Regions from separate parts of the Paenibacillus physcomitrellae genome, predicted to be linked through region 2. Evidence: a T-box and tRNA genes for the amino acid it is inferred to sense, from the RefSeq annotation. Region 2 holds a T-box; the other holds one or more tRNA genes.

Region 1 (11,476 bases), 950 kb from region 2:
CTGGGGATAACAGGCTTATCTCCCCCAAGAGTCCACATCGACGGGGAGGTTTGGCACCTCGATGTCGGCTCATCGCATCCTGGGGCTGAAGTAGGTCCCAAGGGTTGGGCTGTTCGCCCATTAAAGCGGTACGCGAGCTGGGTTCAGAACGTCGTGAGACAGTTCGGTCCCTATCTGTCGTGGGCGTAGGAAATTTGAGAGGAGCTGTCCTTAGTACGAGAGGACCGGGATGGACGCACCGCTGGTGCACCAGTTGTTCCGCCAGGAGCACAGCTGGGTAGCTACGTGCGGAAGGGATAAGCGCTGAAAGCATCTAAGCGTGAAGCCCCCCTCAAGATGAGATTTCCCAACTAGTAAGACCCCTTGACGACGACGAGGTAGATAGGCTGGGGGTGGAAGTGCAGCAATGCATGGAGCTGACCAGTACTAATCGGTCGAGGGCTTATCCAAATAGATCTAATCGCAATTGATTGTTTCGTATCCAGTTTTCAGGTGATCAAGCATCTGAATGTTATATTCCCTGATAGCTCAGTTGGTAGAGCACTCGACTGTTAATCGAGTTGTCACAGGTTCGAGTCCTGTTCGGGGAGCCATATGGAGAGGTGTCCGAGTTGGCCGAAGGAGCACGATTGGAAATCGTGTAGGCGTCACAAGCGTCTCGAGGGTTCGAATCCCTCTCTCTCCGCCATTATAGTCAGGCCCGTTGGTCAAGGGGTTAAGACACCTCCCTTTCACGGAGGTAACAGGGGTTCGAATCCCCTACGGGTCACCATTAACTTCAACAATGAAGTTGACTAACTTGTTATGAATATGATATACTAGATATTGTGTTCAATTTGGAGGCTTAGCTCAGCTGGGAGAGCATCTGCCTTACAAGCAGAGGGTCGGGGGTTCGATCCCCTCAGCCTCCACCATATAACATAATAAATACTTTTTACTGACGCGGGGTGGAGCAGCCCGGTAGCTCGTCGGGCTCATAACCCGAAGGCCGCAGGTTCAAATCCTGCCCCCGCAATAATCCCTTTAAGGGATCAAATGCAAGACCTTAGGCTGTGGAACCGTGGTGTAGAGGCCTAACATGCCTGCCTGTCACGCAGGAGATCGCGGGTTCGAATCCCGTCGGTTCCGCCATGTTTTTGGCTCGGTAGCTCAGTCGGTAGAGCAGAGGACTGAAAATCCTCGTGTCGGCGGTTCGATTCCGTCCCGAGCCACCATTTTTACAATTGAATAAGCCGTTGTAGCTCAACTGGTAGAGCAACTGACTTGTAATCAGTAGGTTGGGGGTTCAAGTCCTCTCGACGGCACCATTTACTGTGGAGGCTTAGCGAAGTGGCCAAACGCATCAGACTGTAAATCTGCTCCCTTACGGGTTCGGTGGTTCGAATCCATCAGCCTCCACCAGTTTATATAGGGGCATAGTTTAAAGGTAGAACAAAGGTCTCCAAAACCTTTGGTGTGGGTTCAATTCCTGCTGCCCCTGCCATATTTTTATAACTGAATAGGAAAGTTTTTATGGCGGTCGTGGCGAAGGGGTTAACGCACCGGATTGTGGCTCCGGCATTCGTGGGTTCAAGTCCCATCGATCGCCCCATTATTAACTTTTCAGAAATTTTGGGGATTAGCCAAGCGGTAAGGCAACGGACTTTGACTCCGTCATGCATAGGTTCGAATCCTATATCCCCAGCCATTTCGCGGACGTGGCTCAGCGGTAGAGCATCGCCTTGCCAAGGCGAGGGTCGCGGGTTCGATTCCCGTCGTCCGCTCCATTATTTTGGCGCCATAGCCAAGTGGTAAGGCACAGCTCTGCAAAAGCTTTATCCCCAGTTCGAGTCTGGGTGGCGCCTCCAGTATTTTTAAGTTGTATATAATATGTGCCCTTAGCTCAGCTGGATAGAGCGTTTGACTACGAATCAAAAGGTCAGGAGTTCGAATCTCTTAGGGCACGCCATATATACTTCATACTTTAATAAGCCGGTGTGGCGGAATTGGCAGACGCGCGCGACTCAAAATCGTGAGGGAAACCGTGGGGGTTCGAGTCCCTTCACCGGCATTAATTCTAAGAAGCCTTGAAATCTATTAAAGATTTCAAGGCTTCTTTCGTATATTCATAATATAGATAAGGTGGCCTTTCAAGGAGGCTGCTAACACTCTTGGAGTTTGAGCAGGAATAGATAGCATTTATCATAAAATACTGGTGGTCCCGGTTATTGGTTAGCTTAGCATCCAACCACCTTGGAAAGCATTAGAGGATGTTATCAAGTTCTTTGGTACATATGTTTTTTTATAAATTCTATGGTGTTACGGTGTTATAGTATTTATGATGTTTATGGTGTCTATGATTCCTGTGGCATTAATGGTGTCTATAGTGTTAATGGTGCAATATGGTGTATCTATGATGCTAGGATACATACGGTGATTCCTGCTGTTCAGGATGTCTCTATGATGCTTATGTTGTCTATATACCTCGTATCTATCCGTACTATTGTGCCTTGCAGTGTGTATCGCGCCTTGTCGAGCCCATCGTGCCACAGCGAGTGGTCTATTGTTGCTATCGTGCAGAGTATGGACGGGGACGTCTCTTTCAAAGTCTTTGGTGCGCGCTTTGGGTACGATTGGCGCCGGCGGCTGCAGAATTAGTGATTAAGTTTTTAATGGGCTTATGGTTAAACTTAATAAAGCTTGTTAAGTAAGTATTAAGCTTAATGCGATCACTGTACGGGCCCGAGAGATAGGAAAAAAGCGGATGAGCCTGGAATTGTTCGAACTATGATTCGGATTAAAAAGATAATTTAAATATTTGGGTTGTAATGTAAACGCTTTTATGTTACCCTTTAGAACTATAAAAACGTTTTTATTTTGAGGTGAAAACTTTGGCAAGGATAACTATAAAAGATGTAGCCCGCGAAGCAGGAGTTTCCATCTCAACGGTCTCTAATGCATTGAATGATGTAGATGTACTTAATCCTGAAACGAAAATGCACGTACTTCAGGTAGCACAACGATTGAATTACGTCCCTAATCTCAATGGCAAGCTGCTAAAGTCAGGAAAAACACATATGATCGGATTCTTTACGACAAGTGTGACGGGACCTTACTTTTACAAGCTGGTAGAAACGATGGCACGGGAATGTGACCGCTACGGATACGGGCTTAATGTCTTCGTTACCCGGGATAAGCAGGTTATCATGAATAATATATTAGGCAGCCGGGTTGACGGAGTGATTATTTACGAAGAATTGCGGATAGATGAGAACGATATTGCTGTTATGAAGAAAGATAAAGTCAAAGCTGTTTTTCTGGATCGCGAGATTGAGGATGACACTATGGGCAGTATTATCTTCGATTCTTATATCGCCGGCTATGAGGCTACGAAATACTTGATCAGCTTGGGCCATAAGCATATTGCTTATATCTCCGGGGTTGAAACGATGTTTGACAGTGAGCAGCGGAAGGAAGGATACCTGGCTGCGCTTAAGGAATATCAGCTGCCAATCAAAGAGGAATATATTTTGCAGGGATATTTTGAAGAAGAAAGCACTTATAATGCCATTAAGTCTTTTATCTATCAACATTCTGAACAACTGCCGGACGCCTTTCTAGCAGGGAATGACTTGAGTGCTATCGGATGTATTAAAGCTCTTGAGAATCATGGTTATGAGGTGCCTGCCCAGGTTAGTGTGGTAGGGTTTGACGATATCGATATTGCTCCTTATTTCTCACCTCCACTGACGACAGTAAGGAATCAGATTGCGAGACAGGGGATTCTGGCGATTGAACAGCTGATCCGGATGATTGAGAAGAAGGAACAGGGACACAGCCAAAGGCTAAAGGGTGAGCTTGTTGTCAGAGGCAGCAGTCAGGTCAAGCTTCAGTAAAAATAAAATGGGCTGAACGAGTTGGATTCGGACAGGAGGAGGGAGTTTTAGGGGTTTTTTACATCAAAATAAAAACGTTTTTATCGAAAATGGTTCACTAATCAACAAGGTAAGAGCCTGGAGGGGAGAAGAGAATATGGCCAAATTAGCGGTGACAGAGCCGGTCAACGGCAAACCGAACGAGAAAACAACGATGGGGCAAAAAATCAAGGAATTTGCTGTAGATTTCTGGAGACAACGGGAACTGCAGTCGATGATCATTCCAGGCATTATTTTTATGATTATCTTTTGTTACATTCCTATTTATGGTCTGACTATTGCCTTTAAAAGCTATACGGTCATCGATACGCTGGATTCGGCTCCATGGGTGGGCCTGGAGAATTTCAAGATTATTATGTCCGACCAATATTTTTGGGACGCTGTAGTCAACACTTTGGCAATCAGCTTTCTGAAATTAGGTATTGGGTTCATCATTCCTATTATTTTGGCGATTATGATCTACGAATTGAGTTTCACACGCATGAAGAAATTTGTTCAGACGGTATCCTATTTGCCGCACTTTCTGTCTTGGATCGTACTTGGCGGCATGATGATCAACTGGTTCTCGACAACAGGGCTTTTTAATCAGATCCTGCTGGATCTAGGGATTATTTCAAAGGGCCAGAACATTTTGCTGGATCCGGGCAAATACTGGTGGATCGCCACTTTATCGGATATCTGGAAAGAAGCAGGCTGGGGAACAATCCTGTATCTCGCTATCATGGCCAAAATTGACCCTACCTACTATGAAGCTGCGAAGATCGATGGGGCAAGCCGAATTCGGCAAATCTGGAATATTACGCTCCCTAACATGAGATCCATCATCAGTTTAAACCTGATCTTGACTGTAAGCGGTTTATTGGGATCGAATTTGGACCAAACCTTGGTACTGATGAATTCGCAGAACCGGGAAACGGCGGAAGTCATCAACTCTTACGTATATCGTATGGGCTTGACGCAAGGGGATTTCTCGTACGCTACCGCTGTAGGTCTGGGCGTTTCCATTGTTTCCGTCATTCTGCTTGTCACAGCTAATAAAGTCACCAGTAAGCTGAACGATAATCAATCTGTTCTATAAGAGGAGGCATTTTCATGAATCGAAAGGCGATTAGAGAAGATTTAAACAGCCGCGTCTTTAATGCCTTCAATATAACGCTGCTTGTTATCATTACCCTTGTTATTATTATCCCTTTGTGGAATGTCATTATTTCCTCATTGAGTTCAGGGCAAGCGCTGGCAGAAGGTGGATTTATATTCTGGAGCCCAGAGTTTTCTTTGGAAAATTATCGTGCGGTATTCCAGGACGACAGCATTTGGCAGGCCTTTTTTATCTCGGTGTCCAAGACGGTGCTTGGCGTCGCCACCCACGTTTTCTTCTGTGCGATGATCGGTTACGCGCTTAGTAAACAAAATCTGCGTGGCCGCAAATTGTATGTCGCCATGGGCGTCATCACCATGTTTTTCTCAGGCGGTATGATCCCGATTTACCTGTTGATTAAGTCCTTGGGACTGTTAAACACCTTCTGGGTGTACATCATTCCTGCTCTCTTTAGTTATTACGATGTAGTTATCCTGATGAACTTCTTTCGGAATGTGCCGGATGCGCTTGAGGAATCGGCGAAAATCGACGGTGCAGGCGAGTGGCGCATTTTCCTGAAGATTTTTATACCTTTGTCCATGCCGGCTATGGCTACAATCGCCTTGTTTAATGGCGTCGGCCAATGGAACGATTTCTTGACTACCAAGCTGTACATTACAGATCAGGCCTTATACCCGCTGCAGATGAAGCTGTACGAGATCATTGTGCAGTCCCAGACGCAGTCGATGCAAAATGCTAGCTCGGCCGTGATCGAAACCACCACTAAAGGGGTTCAACTTGCGACAATCGTAATTACTACTCTGCCGATTGTTGTAATTTATCCATTGCTTCAAAGGTACTTTATCTCTGGCATTATGATGGGGGCGGTGAAGGAATAAAAGCATTCTGTACACTGAAACATGGAGTCTAGTCCAAGGGGTAAACGCTTTGATAAAAAAGGGAGGTAAACAAACATGATAAAGATGAGTAAAGTATTGCGGAAAAAAGGGGTTTCGCTGGGTGCCGTTCTGCTGGCAATCATGCTGACAATCACTGCCTGCGGTTCCGGAGGCGGAGGAGGTTCCAAGAGCGCTGCTCTTCCGGATCTGGATGGCCGCTATACACCGGACCCATCGACACCGGCATGGAAGCTTGATACGAAGAAGGAAACAACCGATCTGACCTGGTACGTTAATGCGGACTGGTGGAATACAGACTTCGGTAAAGATACAGTAACCAAAAAGATTAAAGAGGATTTGAATATCAACATTAAATTCATCACCGGTGACGATACAAAACTGAATACCTTCTTCGCCGGCGGAGATATGCCTGACATTATTACGGTCTTTGATTCCAATTCAGCCGTTGCGCAGAAAGCTTCCACATGGGCGCTGCCGCTTAACGATCTGGCCGAGAAATATGATCCATATTTCAACCAGGTAGCTGCTAAGGATACAATGAACTGGTTCCAGCAGAAAGACGGCAAAACGTACGGATACCCCGACTACTCCAATACGCAGGCCGATTATGACAGCGGTACCATTCCGGCAAAAACAGCCTTTATTATTCGCCAGGACGTGTATGAGGCAATCGGCAAACCTAGTATGAAAACACCGGAAGAATTTGAAAGTGCTATGGAGAAGATCAAAAGCCAGTTCCCGCAATTGATTCCGTTTGGCTTTAACTCGATTGGAACAGGTACAGGTTCGCTGGGCGATGTGCTTCAGGATTACCTGGGCGTGCCGCTGGAAGACAAAGACGGCAAGTTCTATAACCGCAACCTGGATGAAGATTACTTGACCTGGTTGAAAACGCTTAACACCGTTTACCGTAACGGCGATATCAGTGATGACAGCTTTGCCGATGACGGTACGGCTTTTGAAGAGAAAGTTAAATCCGGTAAATATGCAACGATCATGCTCGACGGTGTGCCACAGCAAGGCGGCAACCTGCAGACGTTTATGACCAACAACCCTGAGGATAAATACATCGCGGTCGATGGACCACAAAGCACGGTTGGCAACCAGCCAACGCTGAACCAATCGGGTATTACAGGCTGGATGATCAACTACATCACGAAAAAAGCTAAAGACCCAGCCAAAGCGATCCAAGTCTTTACTTATTTGCTGAGTGACGAAGGCCAGGCATTGGTGAACTTCGGTATTGAAGGCGAAACGTACAAGAAAAATTCGGACGGAACGGTAGAATTCCTGCCGGCTGTTAAAGAGCTGCAGTTGACTAACTCCGACAAGTTCAAAAAGGACTACCGGATGGGCGAATTCATTTTCTTCGGACACGACCGTTATAAAGCCCTTAACAAAGACTCCTCTCCTGAGGCGATCAAGCAAATGCAGGAATGGGGCAATGGCAAGCTGAAACCGCATTTCATTCTGGAAAATATCAACCCGGATCAAGGTACGGCGGAGGCACGTTCGTTGTCCGCAATTGACACAACTTGGAATACTACGCTGGTTAGTCTGATCAGATCTAAGACGGATGATGATTTCAATAAAACGCTGGATGCTTACAAGAAATTCCTGGATGATAACAACTGGAGCAAAATTGTAGACATTCGCAGCGAGAAAATGCAGGCTAACAGAGAGAAACTGGGAATCAAGTAATGAGCTAAATGGAGAAGGGCCTTGAAAAGGGCTCTTCTTTACCCTAATTTGTGCTTAACTCTAATTCGAGCATCAGGAGGCGACTTCATGTCCGAGCTATTGATTTACCAGTCCAAAGGAGAAGGCGAACTGTTCATTCAGCAATCCGCGGTGCAGCTGGCGAGCCGTTCTAAACCGGATGGAGAAAAGGTTACTGTAACTTTGGATGAGAAAGAAACCTTTCAGGAGATAGATGGATTCGGAGCATCCTTTACGGATTCGGCCGCTTATCTGATTCATCAAATTCTGGATGAAGGGCAGCAGGCGGAGGTTATGACCCGTTTGTTTGACCCGTCGGAAGGCATAGGATTGTCTGTATTACGAAATCCAATGGGAGCTTCGGACTACGCCAGATCCATTTACAGCTATAATGATAGGCCTGAAGGCGAGACCGATCCGGAGCTGGAGCATTTCTCCATTGCCCATGATGAAGGAGATATTATTCCTCTGCTGCACAAAGCCAGGAAGCTGAACCCTGAAGTGAAGTTATTTGCTTCACCGTGGAGCGCACCCGCCTGGATGAAGACCAGCGGTTCGATGAAAACAGGAGAACTGAAGAAAGAATATTATCCGGCTTTTGCCGAATATTTTGCGCGCTATATCCAAGCTTATAAAGATAAAGGTCTTGATATTTACGCGGTAACACCGCAAAATGAACCGCTTTATGAGCCAAGCCATTATCCAAGCATGAAGATGTTGGCCGAGGCGCAGGCCGAATTTGTTAGAGATCATTTGAAGCCTGCATTCGTCAGTCATGGACTCCATACCAAAATTCTTTGTTATGATCATAACTGGGATCGTCCCGATTATCCAACGACCGTGTTCGAGCAAGCGATGGAGCAGGTGGATGGTGTAGCTTGGCACTGGTACGGCGGGAAACCGTCGGCGCAAAGCGAAGTGTTCGAGAAATTCCCGGGCAAGGAAGTGCATTTCACGGAAGGCTCCGGCGGGGAATGGATTCCTCCTTTCGAACAAGCTTTTAGCAACGTGATGCGTACGGGAATTGAGATTCTGCGCAACCATAGCAAATCCTTTATTCTGTGGAATATGGCGCTGGATGAGCAAAATGGACCCACGGTCCCGGGATTTGGCAACAGCACATGCCGGGGAATCGTGCAGGTTAACCAGCAGACGCGAGAGCTTGTTTATACTTTGGATTATTATGCTTTGGCTCATTTCAGCAAAATCATTCGTCCGGGCGCTTTGCGAATCGCCTCTGAATCGAGTGAGGAAGCGATCCGTTCCGTAGCTTTTGTGAATAAGGATGCCTCCAAGGCTGTCGTTCTCTTCAATGACAGTGAGCAGGAAGAGACGGTTAGCTTAAAACTTAAGGGAGACGATGTGATCGCTTTCCCTATGCCGGCCAAAAGCGCCATCTCCATTCAAATTCCAGCCAGCTATTGATGGATCTTGGATAGAGGCTATGGATTTTGAAGCATTTTGAATCATAAGATAGATAAGTTAAAAACGCTGCATGGAGCCTATGAGGTTCTGTGCAGCGTTTTTGTATTTGCATGAAATGCAAAGCAGGAATAGATCAGATGGAGTGGAGAATAGACCTCTCATCATAAAACAAGCACCACCGTATACCGGCCAAACCGTTTAAAAATAAGGCCGCTGCTTGCTGGCGGAAGTGGGTCGCCTTCGTCAAAAATGTAAGCAGCTTGTTGAGCCTTGTGAAAGAAAGGAGTCCCAAACCGGTATCTTCCAAACGAAGACACTTGCTGAAAGTCTTGGCCGGGATTGGCATAGACCACACTTTTTATAAAGTCGGCTGTCCGGGTCTTTTCGTAAAAAAGCACATAAATATAAGGCATGTTAATTCTGTTTGTGATATAAATCGTACCCGGCGTCGAGGCGGAGGCAAAATCAATCGCATCACCTAAATGGTTGGCAAAAACAGTGCTGATTTGTTTCGGATAATCCCGGAAATAGACAGCTGCGAACGCTGAAAAGTAAATAAGAAATGCGGCTGCGCAAAGAATGCTTAACCCTTTCTTTATTCGGTGAAAGAACAGGACACCCCCGCAGATTAACAAGATAATCGGGTAAAATATAACATTAACCCGGTTAATATTTACCTCTATGATGAGAACCATCAGAACAGCAGAGCCCAGCCACAACAGGATGATGGCTTGAAGAGGCTCTCGGTTGCTGCGCAAAGCCCAGATGGATGCAATCAGACCGAGCAAAGCAAATGGAAGGCCAATAGGATATGCATACCCGAACGGTGAGATTGAATTCCAAGGCAAACCATCACTGCCCGACAGCAGAAGGGATATAAAGCTGTGTATATGCTCCCTTGCCGAGAGAAGGAAATGTCCATCGCTAAAAGTGGTAACGGTTTCAACGCGCGGCACAGTCAATCTGGGTATGGACAATAACGGAGTAATGATAGAAGGCAGATTCAGCCAGTTGATTAACAGAAATAATAGAATAGGTAAGCCTATTATGATAAACAGCAGGAAATTCAGCAGCAGCATTCTTAGGCTAAGCTGTTTGCGTTTGAACAACAAGAAGGCGATCAGAGTGAGGAACACCGGAACGAAGAAATAAGCTGTTCCATAAGCATACAGCGATATGGCCATAACAGTCGTAAAAGCATAGAACCAACGCGGCGACTGAAGCGCTTTTACCAGGCAGTAAACGGCAAACAAAACCAGAGTAGGGAACAAATTAGACTCCAAAGCCCATCTGGACATCATGATGTGCCAGGGATTTATAGCTATAAGCAGCATGGCGACCGGAGCTGCGGCTTGGGAACGGAAGAGATGCCGGGCAAGCAGGCAGAACACGGGCATGGCAGCAATGCCAGCCAACACGCCCAGCAGCCTTACAGACAGCGGAGTAAGACCCATAACCGCGATAAATGGCATGGATAAATAAGCATATAAGGCGTTCTGACCGCTTCCCCACGCAATTAAATGGACAGGCATAGGCATGCTGTTGCGGTCGATTCCATAATGAAGAATGGAAAAGGCATCATATCCGATAGAGGCTTCGTCCTGATTCAGCCCCGGAGGAATCGAGCCTAGCTGCAGAATCCGCAGGAGGACGCCAAGAACAAAAAATAATAGTGTATAACGGTGTTGTTGGCAAAAAGTATAGGCTTGAGATAATCCCCGCATCTTCCTTCACCCCTCCTTCCGGCAGTAAAATTCCCTTAGTTCGATAGAGAAGAATGGTAAGGACCCGGACGTAGATTCACTGGGAGCGTTCACCAGATCGTAAATCCCCCGATTCATAGAGAATAGGGGCCTCAGGCTGCGGCCAAGTTTCTCCTATCCCTGCCGCAGACAAGTCGGTCCACCTTGCAGGGTTATATTTCCTGAGGCACCCATGTCCCTTGCTGGAACGCCTCTCTTACCCCTCAGTTGCTGTAAAGCGGACCAGACCGGCTGAAGGAACGGCTATTTCATGCAGGCCTTTTGTCCAATTCCACGTTTGGGACTGCAGGGTTTGACCGCAGCAATCGAGAACCTCCATACGGCAGGTGATGGCTGAAAGGGAAGAACGGACGACCAATCGGTCTCCGGCTGTTCCGTTAACCACGATAAGCTGCTCAAAAGGGTCCTCGATGTTCACAATGGAATTGGCGTATACGGCAATAATCTGTTTGCCTCCGTTACGAGCTGAGACGAGAGGATACAGCAGTTCCGGATAGTCCGGGCGGAGTTCTCCTTCCAGGAGAACATCGCGGTGCTCCCTGCAGAATGCGGTCCAGAAGCGGAGCATACTCAGGTGCTGACTCCCGATCTGGTCCAGACGCACGGAAATTTGGGGAACGGAAAATAGAATATGGATCATTTGCATAGCCGCATTCG
Region 2 (11,476 bases):
CGAGTCTTCAATGGTCGTGATGCCGAGATTCTTGACAAAGGCCCAGGCCTTATCGATGCCGACCACGTTGTTGAAGAGCTTCAAGGCGGGAACATTTCTCGACTCATTAAGCGCAGTCCGGGCGGTAACGAGGCCCTTATAACCGCCGCTGGAGTTCACCGGAATATGATAGCCCTTCTGGTAGTCCTTCAGAATAATCGGCGAATCGTCAATGATGCTGGCCGGTTGAATCAGCCCTTCCTCCAAAGCGGGGAGGTAAGCGGCCAAAGGTTTCATCGTGGAGCCAGGCTGGCGAACCATCTGCGTCGCATAGTTCATCTGCTCCGTATAGAAATCACGGCCTTCAATCATGCCTAGGATAGCTCCTGTTTTATGATCGATCATCATGCCGGCTACCTGCTCAAGCCCTTTGGTTTTACTTTCCGGCGAGAAGTTGTCCTTGTTGTCGGACACTTTATGCATCGCACTATATACTTTCTTATCGATCGTTGTGAAGATCCGGTAGCCGCCGGTCATCAGCTGCTGTCTGCCTTCCTCAAGCGCTTGAGCATTCTCCTTGCTGGATAAGTCCTCTTCGGTTAAGGTTGGGTCTTTCAGCATAGCCATAATTTGGGCGCCCTGCCGCTCCGTTTCAAGCATGAGATAAGGATAAGTGTCGTATGCTTTTTTGGTTGTTGGGGCAAGGGCTGACTTAATATCGAAATTAAGCGCTTCGTCGTATTCAGTCTGATTGATTTTGCCTTCCTCCAGCATGCGCTGAAGCACGAGATGCTGACGCTTGACTGCGCGGCTGAAATTATCAGGATTAAATTCCCCTTTGCCGTTGAAGGCCGAATAGGAACTCGGCAGCTGTGGCAGTCCAGCCAGATAAGCGGATTCGGCGATGTTCAGCTTGCTCAGGTCGCTGATGTTAAAGATGCCTCTGGCAGCGGCCTTAATGCCATACAAATTGTAACCGCTAGATCCGTTCCCGAAAGGAACCTTGTTGAGATAGGCGGTCATGATCTCCTGCTTGGACAAGAAACGTTCCAAACGGAGCGCCAGCAGAATCTCTTTGAACTTGCGGTCTTCTGTACGATCAAGGCTCAGAAATACACGTCTTGCAAGCTGCTGAGTCAGTGTACTTCCGCCGGTCTGGACGTCTTCCTTGAGAACACGCTGCTTCACAGCGCGGAGCGTTCCGTTCAGATCGACGCCTTTATGCTCGTAAAAATTGTTGTCTTCAATAGAAATGACAGCGTCAATGACGGAAGAGGGAATTTCCTTGAATTCTACAGGCCGTCTGTCCTCTTCAGAACGGAGCTGTCCAATTCCCGAACCATCTCTAAAATAAGCAAAGGTCGTCATGTCATTATGATTGATCTGCGCTTCAATATCGGCGCGTGATCGGACCGGGTCGTCCTTGACGATGGCGGACACATACCCGAACGCAGTGCCAAAGGTAAACAGCACACCGGCCAAACCTGCAAGAAACAACCCAATAATCACGTTAAGTATGATCCGTCCAGTCCTTCTTCGTTTGGGGGGCGTGACTTGCTGTTCCGGACTGTTGTCTTTATCTAAAGCCATGAGCATCCTCCTTTTTAACAAGCAACATTATAGCACAAATTACGGGCTTTGAACCCTCATTTCGACCGAATTCCATAGGAATGAAGGCAGTTCGGAGGTCCCTTTCTTGACTTACTGATTTGATCTGTGTTATAAACAAGCTTAAAGCTGCATATTTGAAAAGCTGGGAAGGACAACAGTAAAAGGCGGATACTCTGCTGCTCAGAGAAACGGTGGTTGGTGCGAACCGGGAAAGCGGGCCCCTTTGAATTACAGTCTGGAGCTGTCCGGGGGAAAGCATGCATTGCAAGTAGTCCGGTACCGGGGAACCGTTATGGAAATGAAGTGAAAACCGATGCCGCAGGCAGGGTATGGCGTGAAGTCATCGGTTTTAATTAGGGTGGTAACGCGAGCGCTCCTTCTCGTCCCTTGGGATGAGAAGGAGCTTTTTTGTGTTTTTTGCCTCTGCGGTGCACCCGCCGAAAGCGAACTTTGCAATTCGGAGCGAGCTGCATGTTGAGGCTATTTTACCCGGGTTTAGCGGGATAAATAACTATTTTTGAGGGGGACAACAAGTGAAGTGGGATGAATTGACACTGCCGCAGCGTGAAGAAGTAGAACGCCAGCTGGCCATCTTGGGCAGAGGTGTTGTCGAAACGGTTCCTGAAGAAGAATTGAAGCAGAAAATCATGAAATCGGTGGCAACGAATACGCCGCTCAAAGTAAAGCTGGGGCTTGATCCATCAGCTCCGGACATTCATATCGGCCACACTGTGGTTATGCAGAAACTTCGCCAGTATCAGGAGCTTGGCCATCAGGTTCAGCTGATTATCGGGGATTTTACCGGGATGATCGGTGACCCGACGGGTAAATCCGAAACCCGCAAACAGCTGACTAAAGAAGATGTGCTGCTGAATGCCGAGACTTATAAGAAACAAATTTTCAAAATCCTTGATCCAGAGAGAACGCAGGTCTTCTTTAACTCTGAATGGCTTGGTCCTATGACTTTTGAAGACGTGGTCAAGCTTGCAGCTAAAGTGACGGTAGCCCGTATGCTCGAGCGTGATGACTTTACGAAACGGTACCAAAGCGGCCAGCCGATCAGCATTCATGAATTTTTCTATCCTTTGATGCAGGGGATGGATTCGGTTGCGCTGAAGTGCGATGTCGAGCTTGGCGGAACAGATCAGAAATTTAACCTGCTGATGGGCCGTACACTCCAGAAGGAATATGGCCAGGAGCCGCAGGTTATCATGATGACGCCGCTGCTTGAAGGTTTGGACGGCGAGAAGAAGATGAGCAAGAGCCTTGGCAACTACATCGGCATCGATGAAGAGCCTAACGAAATTTACGGCAAAGCGATGTCGGTGCCGGACGAGCTGATGGTCAAATACTATGAGCTGGTAACGGATTTGACAAACGAAGAGTTGGAAGTGCTGAAGCAGGGGCTGAAGGAAGAAACGATGCATCCTCGCGACGCTAAAATGAATCTGGCTTACACGCTGGTACGCATGTACCATGGCGACGAGGCGGCAGCCGCTGCACAAGAGCATTTCGTTACGGTCTTCCAGCAGCGTGCGCTTCCGGACGACATTCAAGAGGTCGAGATCGATTCGTCTGAATTTACGGACGGAAAAATCCGCCTGATCAAGCTGCTCACGCTGCTTGGCTTTGCAGCTTCCAACGGCGAAGCGAAGCGCAGCATCCAGCAGGGCTCACTCAAGATCAACGAAGAGAAGCTGACGGATTTCAACGGCGAAGTGGCCTTGCAAACCGGCGACATTGTTCAGGTCGGAAAGCGTAAATTTGCCAAGCTGATCGTAAAATAAAAAGAATACCGAGGCATCTCGGCAGTGATCTGCTGTCGGGGTGTCTTTTCGTTTTCCTGTCGATCTGAATTGAAAACGAAAAGGCGCGGGAAACAAAGAAAGCCCCTCCGAAGAGGGGCTTTCTTGATTCCAACCTAATCTTAACGGTTGTAGAATTCGACGATTTGTTTCTCGTCGATGTCTTGGGACAACTCGGAACGTTCTGGAAGACGGATGTACTTGCCTTCTACAGCGCTGTCGTTGTACTCCAGGTAAGCTGGAAGGTGAGTGCGGTTCTCAAGAGCTTCTTTAACGGAAGTCAAGGAACGGCTTCTTTCACGCAAACCGATAACATCGCCGATGTTTACTTGGTAAGAAGCGATGTCGACTTTTTTACCGTTTACAGTAACGTGACCGTGGGATACCAACTGACGGGCACCTGCACGGGAGTTCGCGAAACCAAGACGGTAAACCAGGTTGTCCAGACGGCTTTCAAGCAGGAACATGAAGTTCTCGCCCGCAATACCGGACATTTTGTGCGCTCTGGAGAACAGAGTGCGGAACTGCTTCTCTCCCAAACCGTACATGTGACGCAGTTTTTGTTTCTCTTGAAGCTGCATACCGTAGTTGCTGATCTTTCTGCGTTGGTTAGGACCATGTTGTCCCGGTGGGAAAGGGCGTTTCAATTCTTTGCCAGTACCGCTCAGGGAAATTCCAAGACGGCGGCTGAGTTTAAATTTAGGACCTGTGTAACGTGCCATTGTATAAGTAGACTCCTTTAAAATAATTTAGTTAGGGGGCTACACTATTTGCGCCGGTTTTGTATTGACGAATGGAAGGGATAGAAAAGAAATCCGCTCTACTGCCAGGAAAGTTCAGCCGCTGTCCTGACAGCAACAAAGCCGTGAGGGTGACACAATTCATTACGCCCAAATAAGACTCTATCCAGTCTTTTTCAACTCTAAATGATATAGAAGTGTTAACCCAAAGTCAAGTGGAGGGATTTTGAAGAAAACGTAGAAATTTGTCGATAGGTCTTTTGAACTAAAAAATTACCTTAAAATAGGTAAATTCTAGTGCAAATTGTTTATAGAAATAGTAGAATATACGATATCAATTAACTACAGGCGGAAATTTTTGGATATAGCGGGGAATGCGGGTATCACAAGCCGAGGGTTGAACGGCAAAAGGAGCTTTCTATGGCTGAATATCTAAGAGAGAACCAAACAGAACATCACATAAATGCTTGGCTGAGAATAGGTGATCTGCAGACTGCCGGAGAAGCAGCATGGTTAAACGACATTGACATCACCCGATATGACTTCCCTTATATAGAGGGACTTTTGCAAAGAGCTTACTCCCATTGGACGGAAGAAGCCCTCCCCGTCTTCGGCCTTGAGGATGCGAGCTGGTATCTAATTGATCATACTGGGAAAATGGTGGCCGCAGCGGCGGACAGGCCGCAGGCAGAGAGAGTGGCCGCTACAGCGGCGGCCGAACAGATGCTGACGCTGGGAGAACCGGGCACGATTGCCGCGGACGGCTATCATCTCGCGGCTGCCCCGGTTAAAACCCGTCAGTTGAGGGAAGTTTTTGCAGTCCTGGTAAGCCTGACGGACTCGGAATCTGCTTCTGCTCACCTGGCTTTGACCGTGCAGGCAGCCAAGCATTTCGGGACTTGCTTTTACCACCAGCTGAATCATGTCTTCCTCAGTGACCTGTATAATTTACGCACCCAAAATGAACAGGAGTCCGCCCGTTGGACGGCTTTGCTGCAGATCGTCAAGCGGATTCATGACAAGATCGATGTCGGCGGGGTGCTGAATGAAGTGTTTGAAAGCATGAGCGACATTTACCCTGGCGCCCATCTTGAACTGCTTATGACCCAGGATTATCAAAGCAGCAATTTGAGGGTCAAGCCGCTGCATATGCAGGCCTCGGAGGGGGAAGACAAGCTTTGTATCCGGGCGTATACGGAGAACATGATGCTTTCGCGCGAAAAGGTTTCGGAAACCGGCGCGCGAACCCTTGAAATCGCGGTACCGCTCAGCGGTAAACAGGGTGTATACGGGGTGTTTCATTTTCTGATTCCGGGCGAACTGGGCAAAGATATGGATCTTCAGCTGGTCGGGATGCTGGCCGATACGGCGGGGAACGCCTTTGAGAACGCCAAGCTGTACGAGCAGTCCAATCTTCTGATTCATGAGCTCAGACTGATTAACGAATTGTCTAGAGAACTGAGTCAAAGCTTGCAGCCCGCTGAGGTGTTCGAGTTTGCAACAAAAGAACTGCTCGAGATTTTTAAAGCGGATTACTGCTGTATTACTGAGCTGACGCCCGGGGAAGACCAGTTCAGAATCATGTCCACCAATATCGAGAGCATAGACAAGGATCCATTCCCGGCTCATTATGGCATTTGCGGACTGGTGTACAGTACAAGGGAACCCTTAATCCTGTCAGATTATCAGACTTTTAAAGGCGTAAGATCAAAAATTATGGAGACCACCAGCTCCAGGTCGCTGATTGCCGCTCCTGTGAAGCTTCGCGGTGAAGTTAATGGCACCATTTTATTAACGCACCGGGCACCGCATTATTTTTCCTATGAGAATTATAAGCTTCTTCAGGTGCTGGCCACCCATATTGGACTTGCGATCGCGAATGCTTCTCTTTATGAGGCGGTTCAACACATGGCGAACCGGGATATGCTGACCGGCCTTTACGCCAGGCATTATCTCAACAGCTGCGTTCAGAAGCGGCTGTCAACCGATCCGGTCGGCTCCCTACTTGTCGTGGATATCGATAAATTCAAGCAGATTAATGACAGCTACGGGCATCAGGTGGGAGACCGGATTTTGAAGCAGGTATGCGACATTATCAAAAGCTCGATTCGCAGCGACGACATCGCCGCCCGGTGGGGCGGGGAAGAGCTGGCGATTTATTTCCCTTATATGACCGCTGAGGATTGCCTTAAAGTGGCGGAGCGAATCCGGGAGCGGGTGAAGGCCGAAACCGATCCGAAAGTTACTGTTTCCTGCGGCGTAGGCGGATGGAGGCAGGATCAGGACCGGATCAGCGTGGAGTCCCTGTTTTTCACGGCGGATATGGCATTGTACCGGGCCAAAAATGGGGGCCGAAACCGGACAGAGATCGGTGGTTTCGACGGAACCTCGGAACGCATAACTCCTTAATCAATCGCAATTCAACTGCCCACAAAGGCGCTCCAAGCGAGCGTCTTTGTTTTCTTCTGTTGTTAACATTTGAATAAGGATATGCATACAGGAAAATCTAAAGGGGAGGCCCGCTTGTGGGAGCCGCTCCTTTCTGAATGTATAGCCCTCCATGAAGAAGCTGCTGAATCATAAGCGTGTTTAGAAGCCTCTATAAAGGAGGTAACGTTTAGATGAAGAACTTTTTCATGAAGGGTGTTTGCCTGGGTTTACTGATTTTGCTATTAAACGGCTGTCAGGAGCAAAGAACCCCGCAGCAGTGGTTTGATTTAACATGGGCCGGTTTGGCTGGTGTGGATGCTTTTCATATTCAGGGGCAGGCCGAGGTGGCTGCGCTGGATCCGTCCGTGAGCCAGGTCCCGTATACATTTACTTATGAAGCCGAATTAAAACATCACACCGAATTATCCGTAAAAGCAGCACCGGGCCAGCAGGCTTTATCCGGCTATGGCACTTATGCCGCGGCTGAATCGGGGAAACCGGCTGCGCTGACCCTTCAGGATGGCAGCCGCTGGACCATGCAGCAGGAAGACAATCCGGTTAACGCCTGGACCTCCGCCGCAGCCGGCAGGGTGAATCCGCTGGCCATCATTGAAGATCTCCGCCAAATGAAGAAAAACGTTCGTTTGGAGCACGGGGCCGCCCGGGGAACGCAGGTGCTGCGAATTGAACCGGATTCGGAACAGGAGCTGCTCCGCCTCAAAAATGAGCTCTTTGCCGAAATGGACCGGACTCAGGCGCTTTGGAGAAGCCGAATGACCAGTCAGCAGGGGAAATCCGGGTCGGAGGCTGTTAAGGAAGGGAATGCGCTCATTAACGGCAGCCGTCAGCAGCTGCTGAAAGTATTAAGCACAGCTGATGTGAATACCGTTTATCATTTGACGATAGATAAGCACACCAATTTACCTGTAAGGCTCACTTCGGAGACTCGGATCACCTATCCCTCCTCCAATGGGCAGCCAAGAACCGAATCGCTTTGGAATGATGCCCATTTCACCAATTATCGTTGAGACAGGGCGGGGAACGAGGGAAGAAACGGCGGAAGATCGCTGACTTTATTTCAGGGTCATGCTACAATGAGACAGGAATTTGCTTTCAAATCGCTGCCTGACGGTTTCTGTCTGACCGTTTATTGTACGGGCAGCTCAGCATAAGGAGGAGTAAGGAACCATGAAAGATCCAAGAATTCAAAAGCTGGCGCAAAATCTGGTCGGTTATTCCGTCAACGTCCAGCCGGGGGAGAATGTACTGATCGAAATGATCGGCAGCGAGCGCGATCTGATCAATGCGATTGTTGAAGAAGTAGCTAAAGCAGGCGGACATCCGTTTGTGCAGCTGACCGACAAAACGACGCAGCGGGCCATGCTGATGAATGCCACCGAAGAGCAGATCAAAACCTGGGCGGCTATCGATCTGAACCGGATGAAACAAATGCAGGCTTATATCGGCATCCGCGCCGGGGAGAACGTCAACGATCTGGCTGACGTGCCTGAGAAGAACATGAAAATGTATAATGCTTTATACAATCATCCTGTACATAGCGAACAGCGCGTCAAACATACGAAATGGGTAGTGCTTCGTTACCCGAATGCAAGTATGGCGCAGCTTGCCAATACCAGTACGGAAGCATTCGAAGATTTCTACTTCGACGTCTGCAACCTGGATTATGCCAAGATGGACCGCGCGCAGGACGCTTTGGCCGACTTGATGAAGCGTACCGACAAAGTTCGCATTACAGGACCGGGAACCGACCTGCAGTTCTCCATTAAAGGCATCGACGCCATTAAATGTTCCGGTCAAGCGAACATTCCGGATGGAGAAGTGTACACAGCTCCGGTTCGCGACTCCGTTAACGGGGTAATCAGCTATAACGCGGCTTCTCTGTACAACGGGGTGACGTTCGAGAACGTGGTTTTCCACTTTGAGAACGGTAAAATCGTGAAGGCCAGCAGCAATAACGATGAGCGCATTAATGAAATTCTGAATTCGGACGAAGGAGCCCGTTATATCGGCGAATTTGCGATCGGTTTTAATCCGTACATCCTTCATCCGATGAAAGACACTTTGTTTGATGAAAAAATCGCAGGCAGCCTGCATTTCACGCCAGGGCAAGCCTATGAAATTGCCGACAACGGCAACCGCTCTTCGATCCACTGGGATCTGGTGCTGATCCAGCGTCCGGAGTACGGCGGAGGAGAGATTTATTTTGATGACGTTTTGATCCGTAAAGACGGGATTTTTGTCCTGCCGGAGCTTGAGCCTTTGAATCCGGAGAACTTGAAATAATACCCGCAATGGTCTTGCTAGGAAAGCGGATTCATTGTATGATTAAAACGTTAATTCATAGCTGAATTCGGAGGGATTTTTAATGGCTACGAACAATCAGGCGGTTGTGGAAATTGCCCAAACGGCATCGAAGTTTTCTTCTTCCATTGTCCTGCAAGCCGAGAATAAGTACATCGATGTTAAGAGCATCCTAGGTCTTTTCACAACATTGGTAAGCGGCCATAGTTATGAACTTCATGTTCATGGACCGGACGCCGAAGAAGCGAAAGCGGCAATGACAGAAATTTTTGAGAAGCATGGACTTCATGTGACGCTTGTTTCCGAGTAAATGCTAACCCCAAAGCACCCTCTCCGTACGGAGAGGGTGCTTTTAAATAAGCTCGGAACAGGAACCGGGGGTAAATTCACTTGACTTAATAGGTCCAAAAACCTTATGATTCAAGCTTTGGAGTTTTCCGGGTTATTTCAGCGAAGTCTTGTATTGCGAAGCATTATAGACTAATATTAAAGGTAAATAGGTGGACTTAGGTCACTGATACAGAGAGGGGGAGAAGATACATGACTTCATCTGATTTGCAGGAACAGCTGAATTTAAAAGCGTTGAATCTGCTGCAGGAAGACGCTTATAAAATAGAAAAATTAATTGAAGTGCAGATGGAGAATTTGGCTACACGCTACTGCCCACTCTATGAGGAAGTACTGGATACGCAAATGTTCGGATTTTCCAAGGAAGTTGATTTTGCCGTAAGAGCCGGTCTTGTGAATGAACTGGTCGGTAAGCAGATTCTTAGTAAATTGGAGCGGAATCTGGCTCTTCTCTACGAAGCACTGAACCAAAAGGCGAATCAGTCCGAAGACGGAACTCTATAGATAGCCAAATTGAAGGGGACGGACCCGGTCATCATGGAAGATGAATCAGGTCCGTCCCCTTTTTTGCATGCGATTTGATATTAAACGAGATAAAAGGATACGCCAAGAATAATGTAGACAGCAAGTAACAGCAAACCTTCATACCAGTTGGTGGAGCCGTCCTGGGTAATCGATTTGGCGATAAATACCGCAACGCCAATAGCCGCCAGTTCAATAACCGTAAAGACGATATCCATCGGTCCGGAGGCGAACAGATGGCTGATGAAGACCAGCACAGGAGCCACAAACAAGGCAATCTGCAGGCTGCTGCCGACGGCAATTTCTACAGCTGCGCCGATCTTATTCTTCATCGCAAGCATGATGGCCGCCGAATGTTCGGCAGCGTTGCCGACAATGGCCACCACAAATGCGCCGACAAAGATTTCGGAGAGACCGAATCTTTCTGTCATCGGATCCAGCGTATGCACCAGCCATTCACTGACAAAGGCAACCATGACCGTAGCGATAACCAGATACAGGATTGAACGTCCTTTGGACCAGGCTGCTTCTTCATGAACGGGATCGGCAGGTCCGCCGTCCGATACGTCGGCGAGATAATCTTTATGCGTAATCATCGAGAAGACGAGCCACAGCAGATAAGCTGCAATGAGGACGCCTGAGACGATCAAGCTGAGCAGATTGGTATCGGCCGGATCAAGCGCTTTTGTATGTAAAAAGATAGCGGGCACAAATAACGCGATAATTGCCAGAATCATCAGCGAGCCATTCAGACCTGCCAGGGAGATATTATAGTTCTGGATTTTGTATTTGATACCGCCTGCGAGTACGCTTAGGCCGAGTACGAGCAGCAGGTTACCGATAATGGAGCCGGTGATACTGGCCTTAACCATTTCAAAATGCCCCTCTTTGACGAGCAAAATGCCGATAATCAGCTCGGCGGCGTTGCCGAATGTGGCGTTAAGGAAACCTCCAAGCCTCTGTCCGGCATGATGAGCTACACTCTCCGTTGCTTTACCCAGAAATCCGGCTACAAAAATAACCGATACGGCTGAAATAATGAATTCCAGCGTGTAGGGGAATCCGGCGTAATGGCCGATTGCACTGAAAATAAAGCTGATAATGAGTACTGCGGGAAACCACCATTTCTTCAATGAATACACCTCTTTTTTCGAATTAAATTGCCGGCCAGGTCCCAACTCCCGACAAAACATTACAAATTCAATATAACCAATATGAGGGAAATTATAAACGAATATTTTAAAGCAGGTCCACATTTGCTTTCCTGGGCGGTTACATTTACAATTGTAAATAAATGAGCTTGTGACGGATGCTTTGCAAAAAGTGTCGTCAGCAAGGTAGGGAGGAATAGCCATGACCGAGCAACTGGGGCTCGAAACGGGCGCAATTCGGATCGCGGATGACGTGGTTGCCAAGATCGCAGGAATGGCTGCCCTTGAAACACCCGGAATTGCTGCCATGTCCGGAGGTTTGTCTGAAGGATGGGCCAAACGGCTGAGCGGCAAGAATATGCAGAAGGGTGTAACCGTCGAGGTTGGCCAGCTTGAAGCCGCCATCGATCTGCGCATTTTGGTTTTGTACGAAACTCCTATCCATGAGGTTTGCCGGATGCTTCAGCAGAATGTGCGGGTAGCCGTGGAAAGTATGACAGGTCTTAAAGTTGTTGAAGTGAACGTGAAGGTAGAAGGCGTAGCGTTCAAGAACGACGAATTTTAAGAA

Evidence for each region. The T-box of region 2 lies ahead of tyrS (tyrosine--tRNA ligase). A T-box ahead of a tRNA ligase gene usually reads a tRNA of that ligase, here a tRNA-Tyr.
Region 1: it has a tRNA-Tyr gene. The T-box ahead of tyrS (tyrosine--tRNA ligase) is inferred to sense a tRNA for this amino acid. The anticodon was not compared.

What each region holds. Positions count from the first base shown of each region.
Region 1 is NZ_CP022584.1:2,297,893-2,309,368, reverse strand. It holds rRNA gene CBE73_RS10485 (23S ribosomal RNA) at 1-450, shown strand, start outside; tRNA gene CBE73_RS10480 (tRNA-Asn) at 518-593, shown strand; tRNA gene CBE73_RS10475 (tRNA-Ser) at 597-688, shown strand; tRNA gene CBE73_RS10470 (tRNA-Glu) at 698-772, shown strand; tRNA gene CBE73_RS10465 (tRNA-Val) at 839-914, shown strand; tRNA gene CBE73_RS10460 (tRNA-Met) at 942-1,015, shown strand; tRNA gene CBE73_RS10455 (tRNA-Asp) at 1,055-1,131, shown strand; tRNA gene CBE73_RS10450 (tRNA-Phe) at 1,139-1,214, shown strand; tRNA gene CBE73_RS10445 (tRNA-Thr) at 1,232-1,307, shown strand; tRNA gene CBE73_RS10440 (tRNA-Tyr) at 1,316-1,401, shown strand; tRNA gene CBE73_RS10435 (tRNA-Trp) at 1,410-1,483, shown strand; tRNA gene CBE73_RS10430 (tRNA-His) at 1,516-1,591, shown strand; tRNA gene CBE73_RS10425 (tRNA-Gln) at 1,613-1,687, shown strand; tRNA gene CBE73_RS10420 (tRNA-Gly) at 1,692-1,766, shown strand; tRNA gene CBE73_RS10415 (tRNA-Cys) at 1,774-1,847, shown strand; tRNA gene CBE73_RS10410 (tRNA-Arg) at 1,872-1,948, shown strand; tRNA gene CBE73_RS10405 (tRNA-Leu) at 1,971-2,050, shown strand; gene CBE73_RS10400 (LacI family DNA-binding transcriptional regulator) at 2,871-3,875, shown strand; gene CBE73_RS10395 (ABC transporter permease) at 4,012-4,992, shown strand; gene CBE73_RS10390 (carbohydrate ABC transporter permease) at 5,007-5,891, shown strand; gene CBE73_RS10385 (type 2 periplasmic-binding domain-containing protein) at 5,976-7,613, shown strand; gene CBE73_RS10380 (glycoside hydrolase family 30 protein) at 7,701-9,056, shown strand; gene CBE73_RS10375 (glycosyltransferase family 39 protein) at 9,218-10,780, opposite strand; gene CBE73_RS10370 (glycoside hydrolase family 36 protein) at 11,016-11,476, opposite strand, start outside.
Region 2 is NZ_CP022584.1:1,346,270-1,357,745, reverse strand. It holds gene CBE73_RS06235 (transglycosylase domain-containing protein) at 1-1,569, opposite strand, end outside; T-box leader at 1,726-1,981, shown strand; gene tyrS (tyrosine--tRNA ligase) at 2,124-3,377, shown strand; gene rpsD (30S ribosomal protein S4) at 3,518-4,117, opposite strand; gene CBE73_RS06220 (sensor domain-containing diguanylate cyclase) at 4,556-6,544, shown strand; gene CBE73_RS06215 (hypothetical protein) at 6,757-7,593, shown strand; gene CBE73_RS06210 (aminopeptidase) at 7,754-8,869, shown strand; gene CBE73_RS06205 (HPr family phosphocarrier protein) at 8,952-9,197, shown strand; gene CBE73_RS06200 (Fpa/YlaN family protein) at 9,428-9,739, shown strand; gene cax (calcium/proton exchanger) at 9,820-10,890, opposite strand; gene CBE73_RS06190 (Asp23/Gls24 family envelope stress response protein) at 11,111-11,473, shown strand.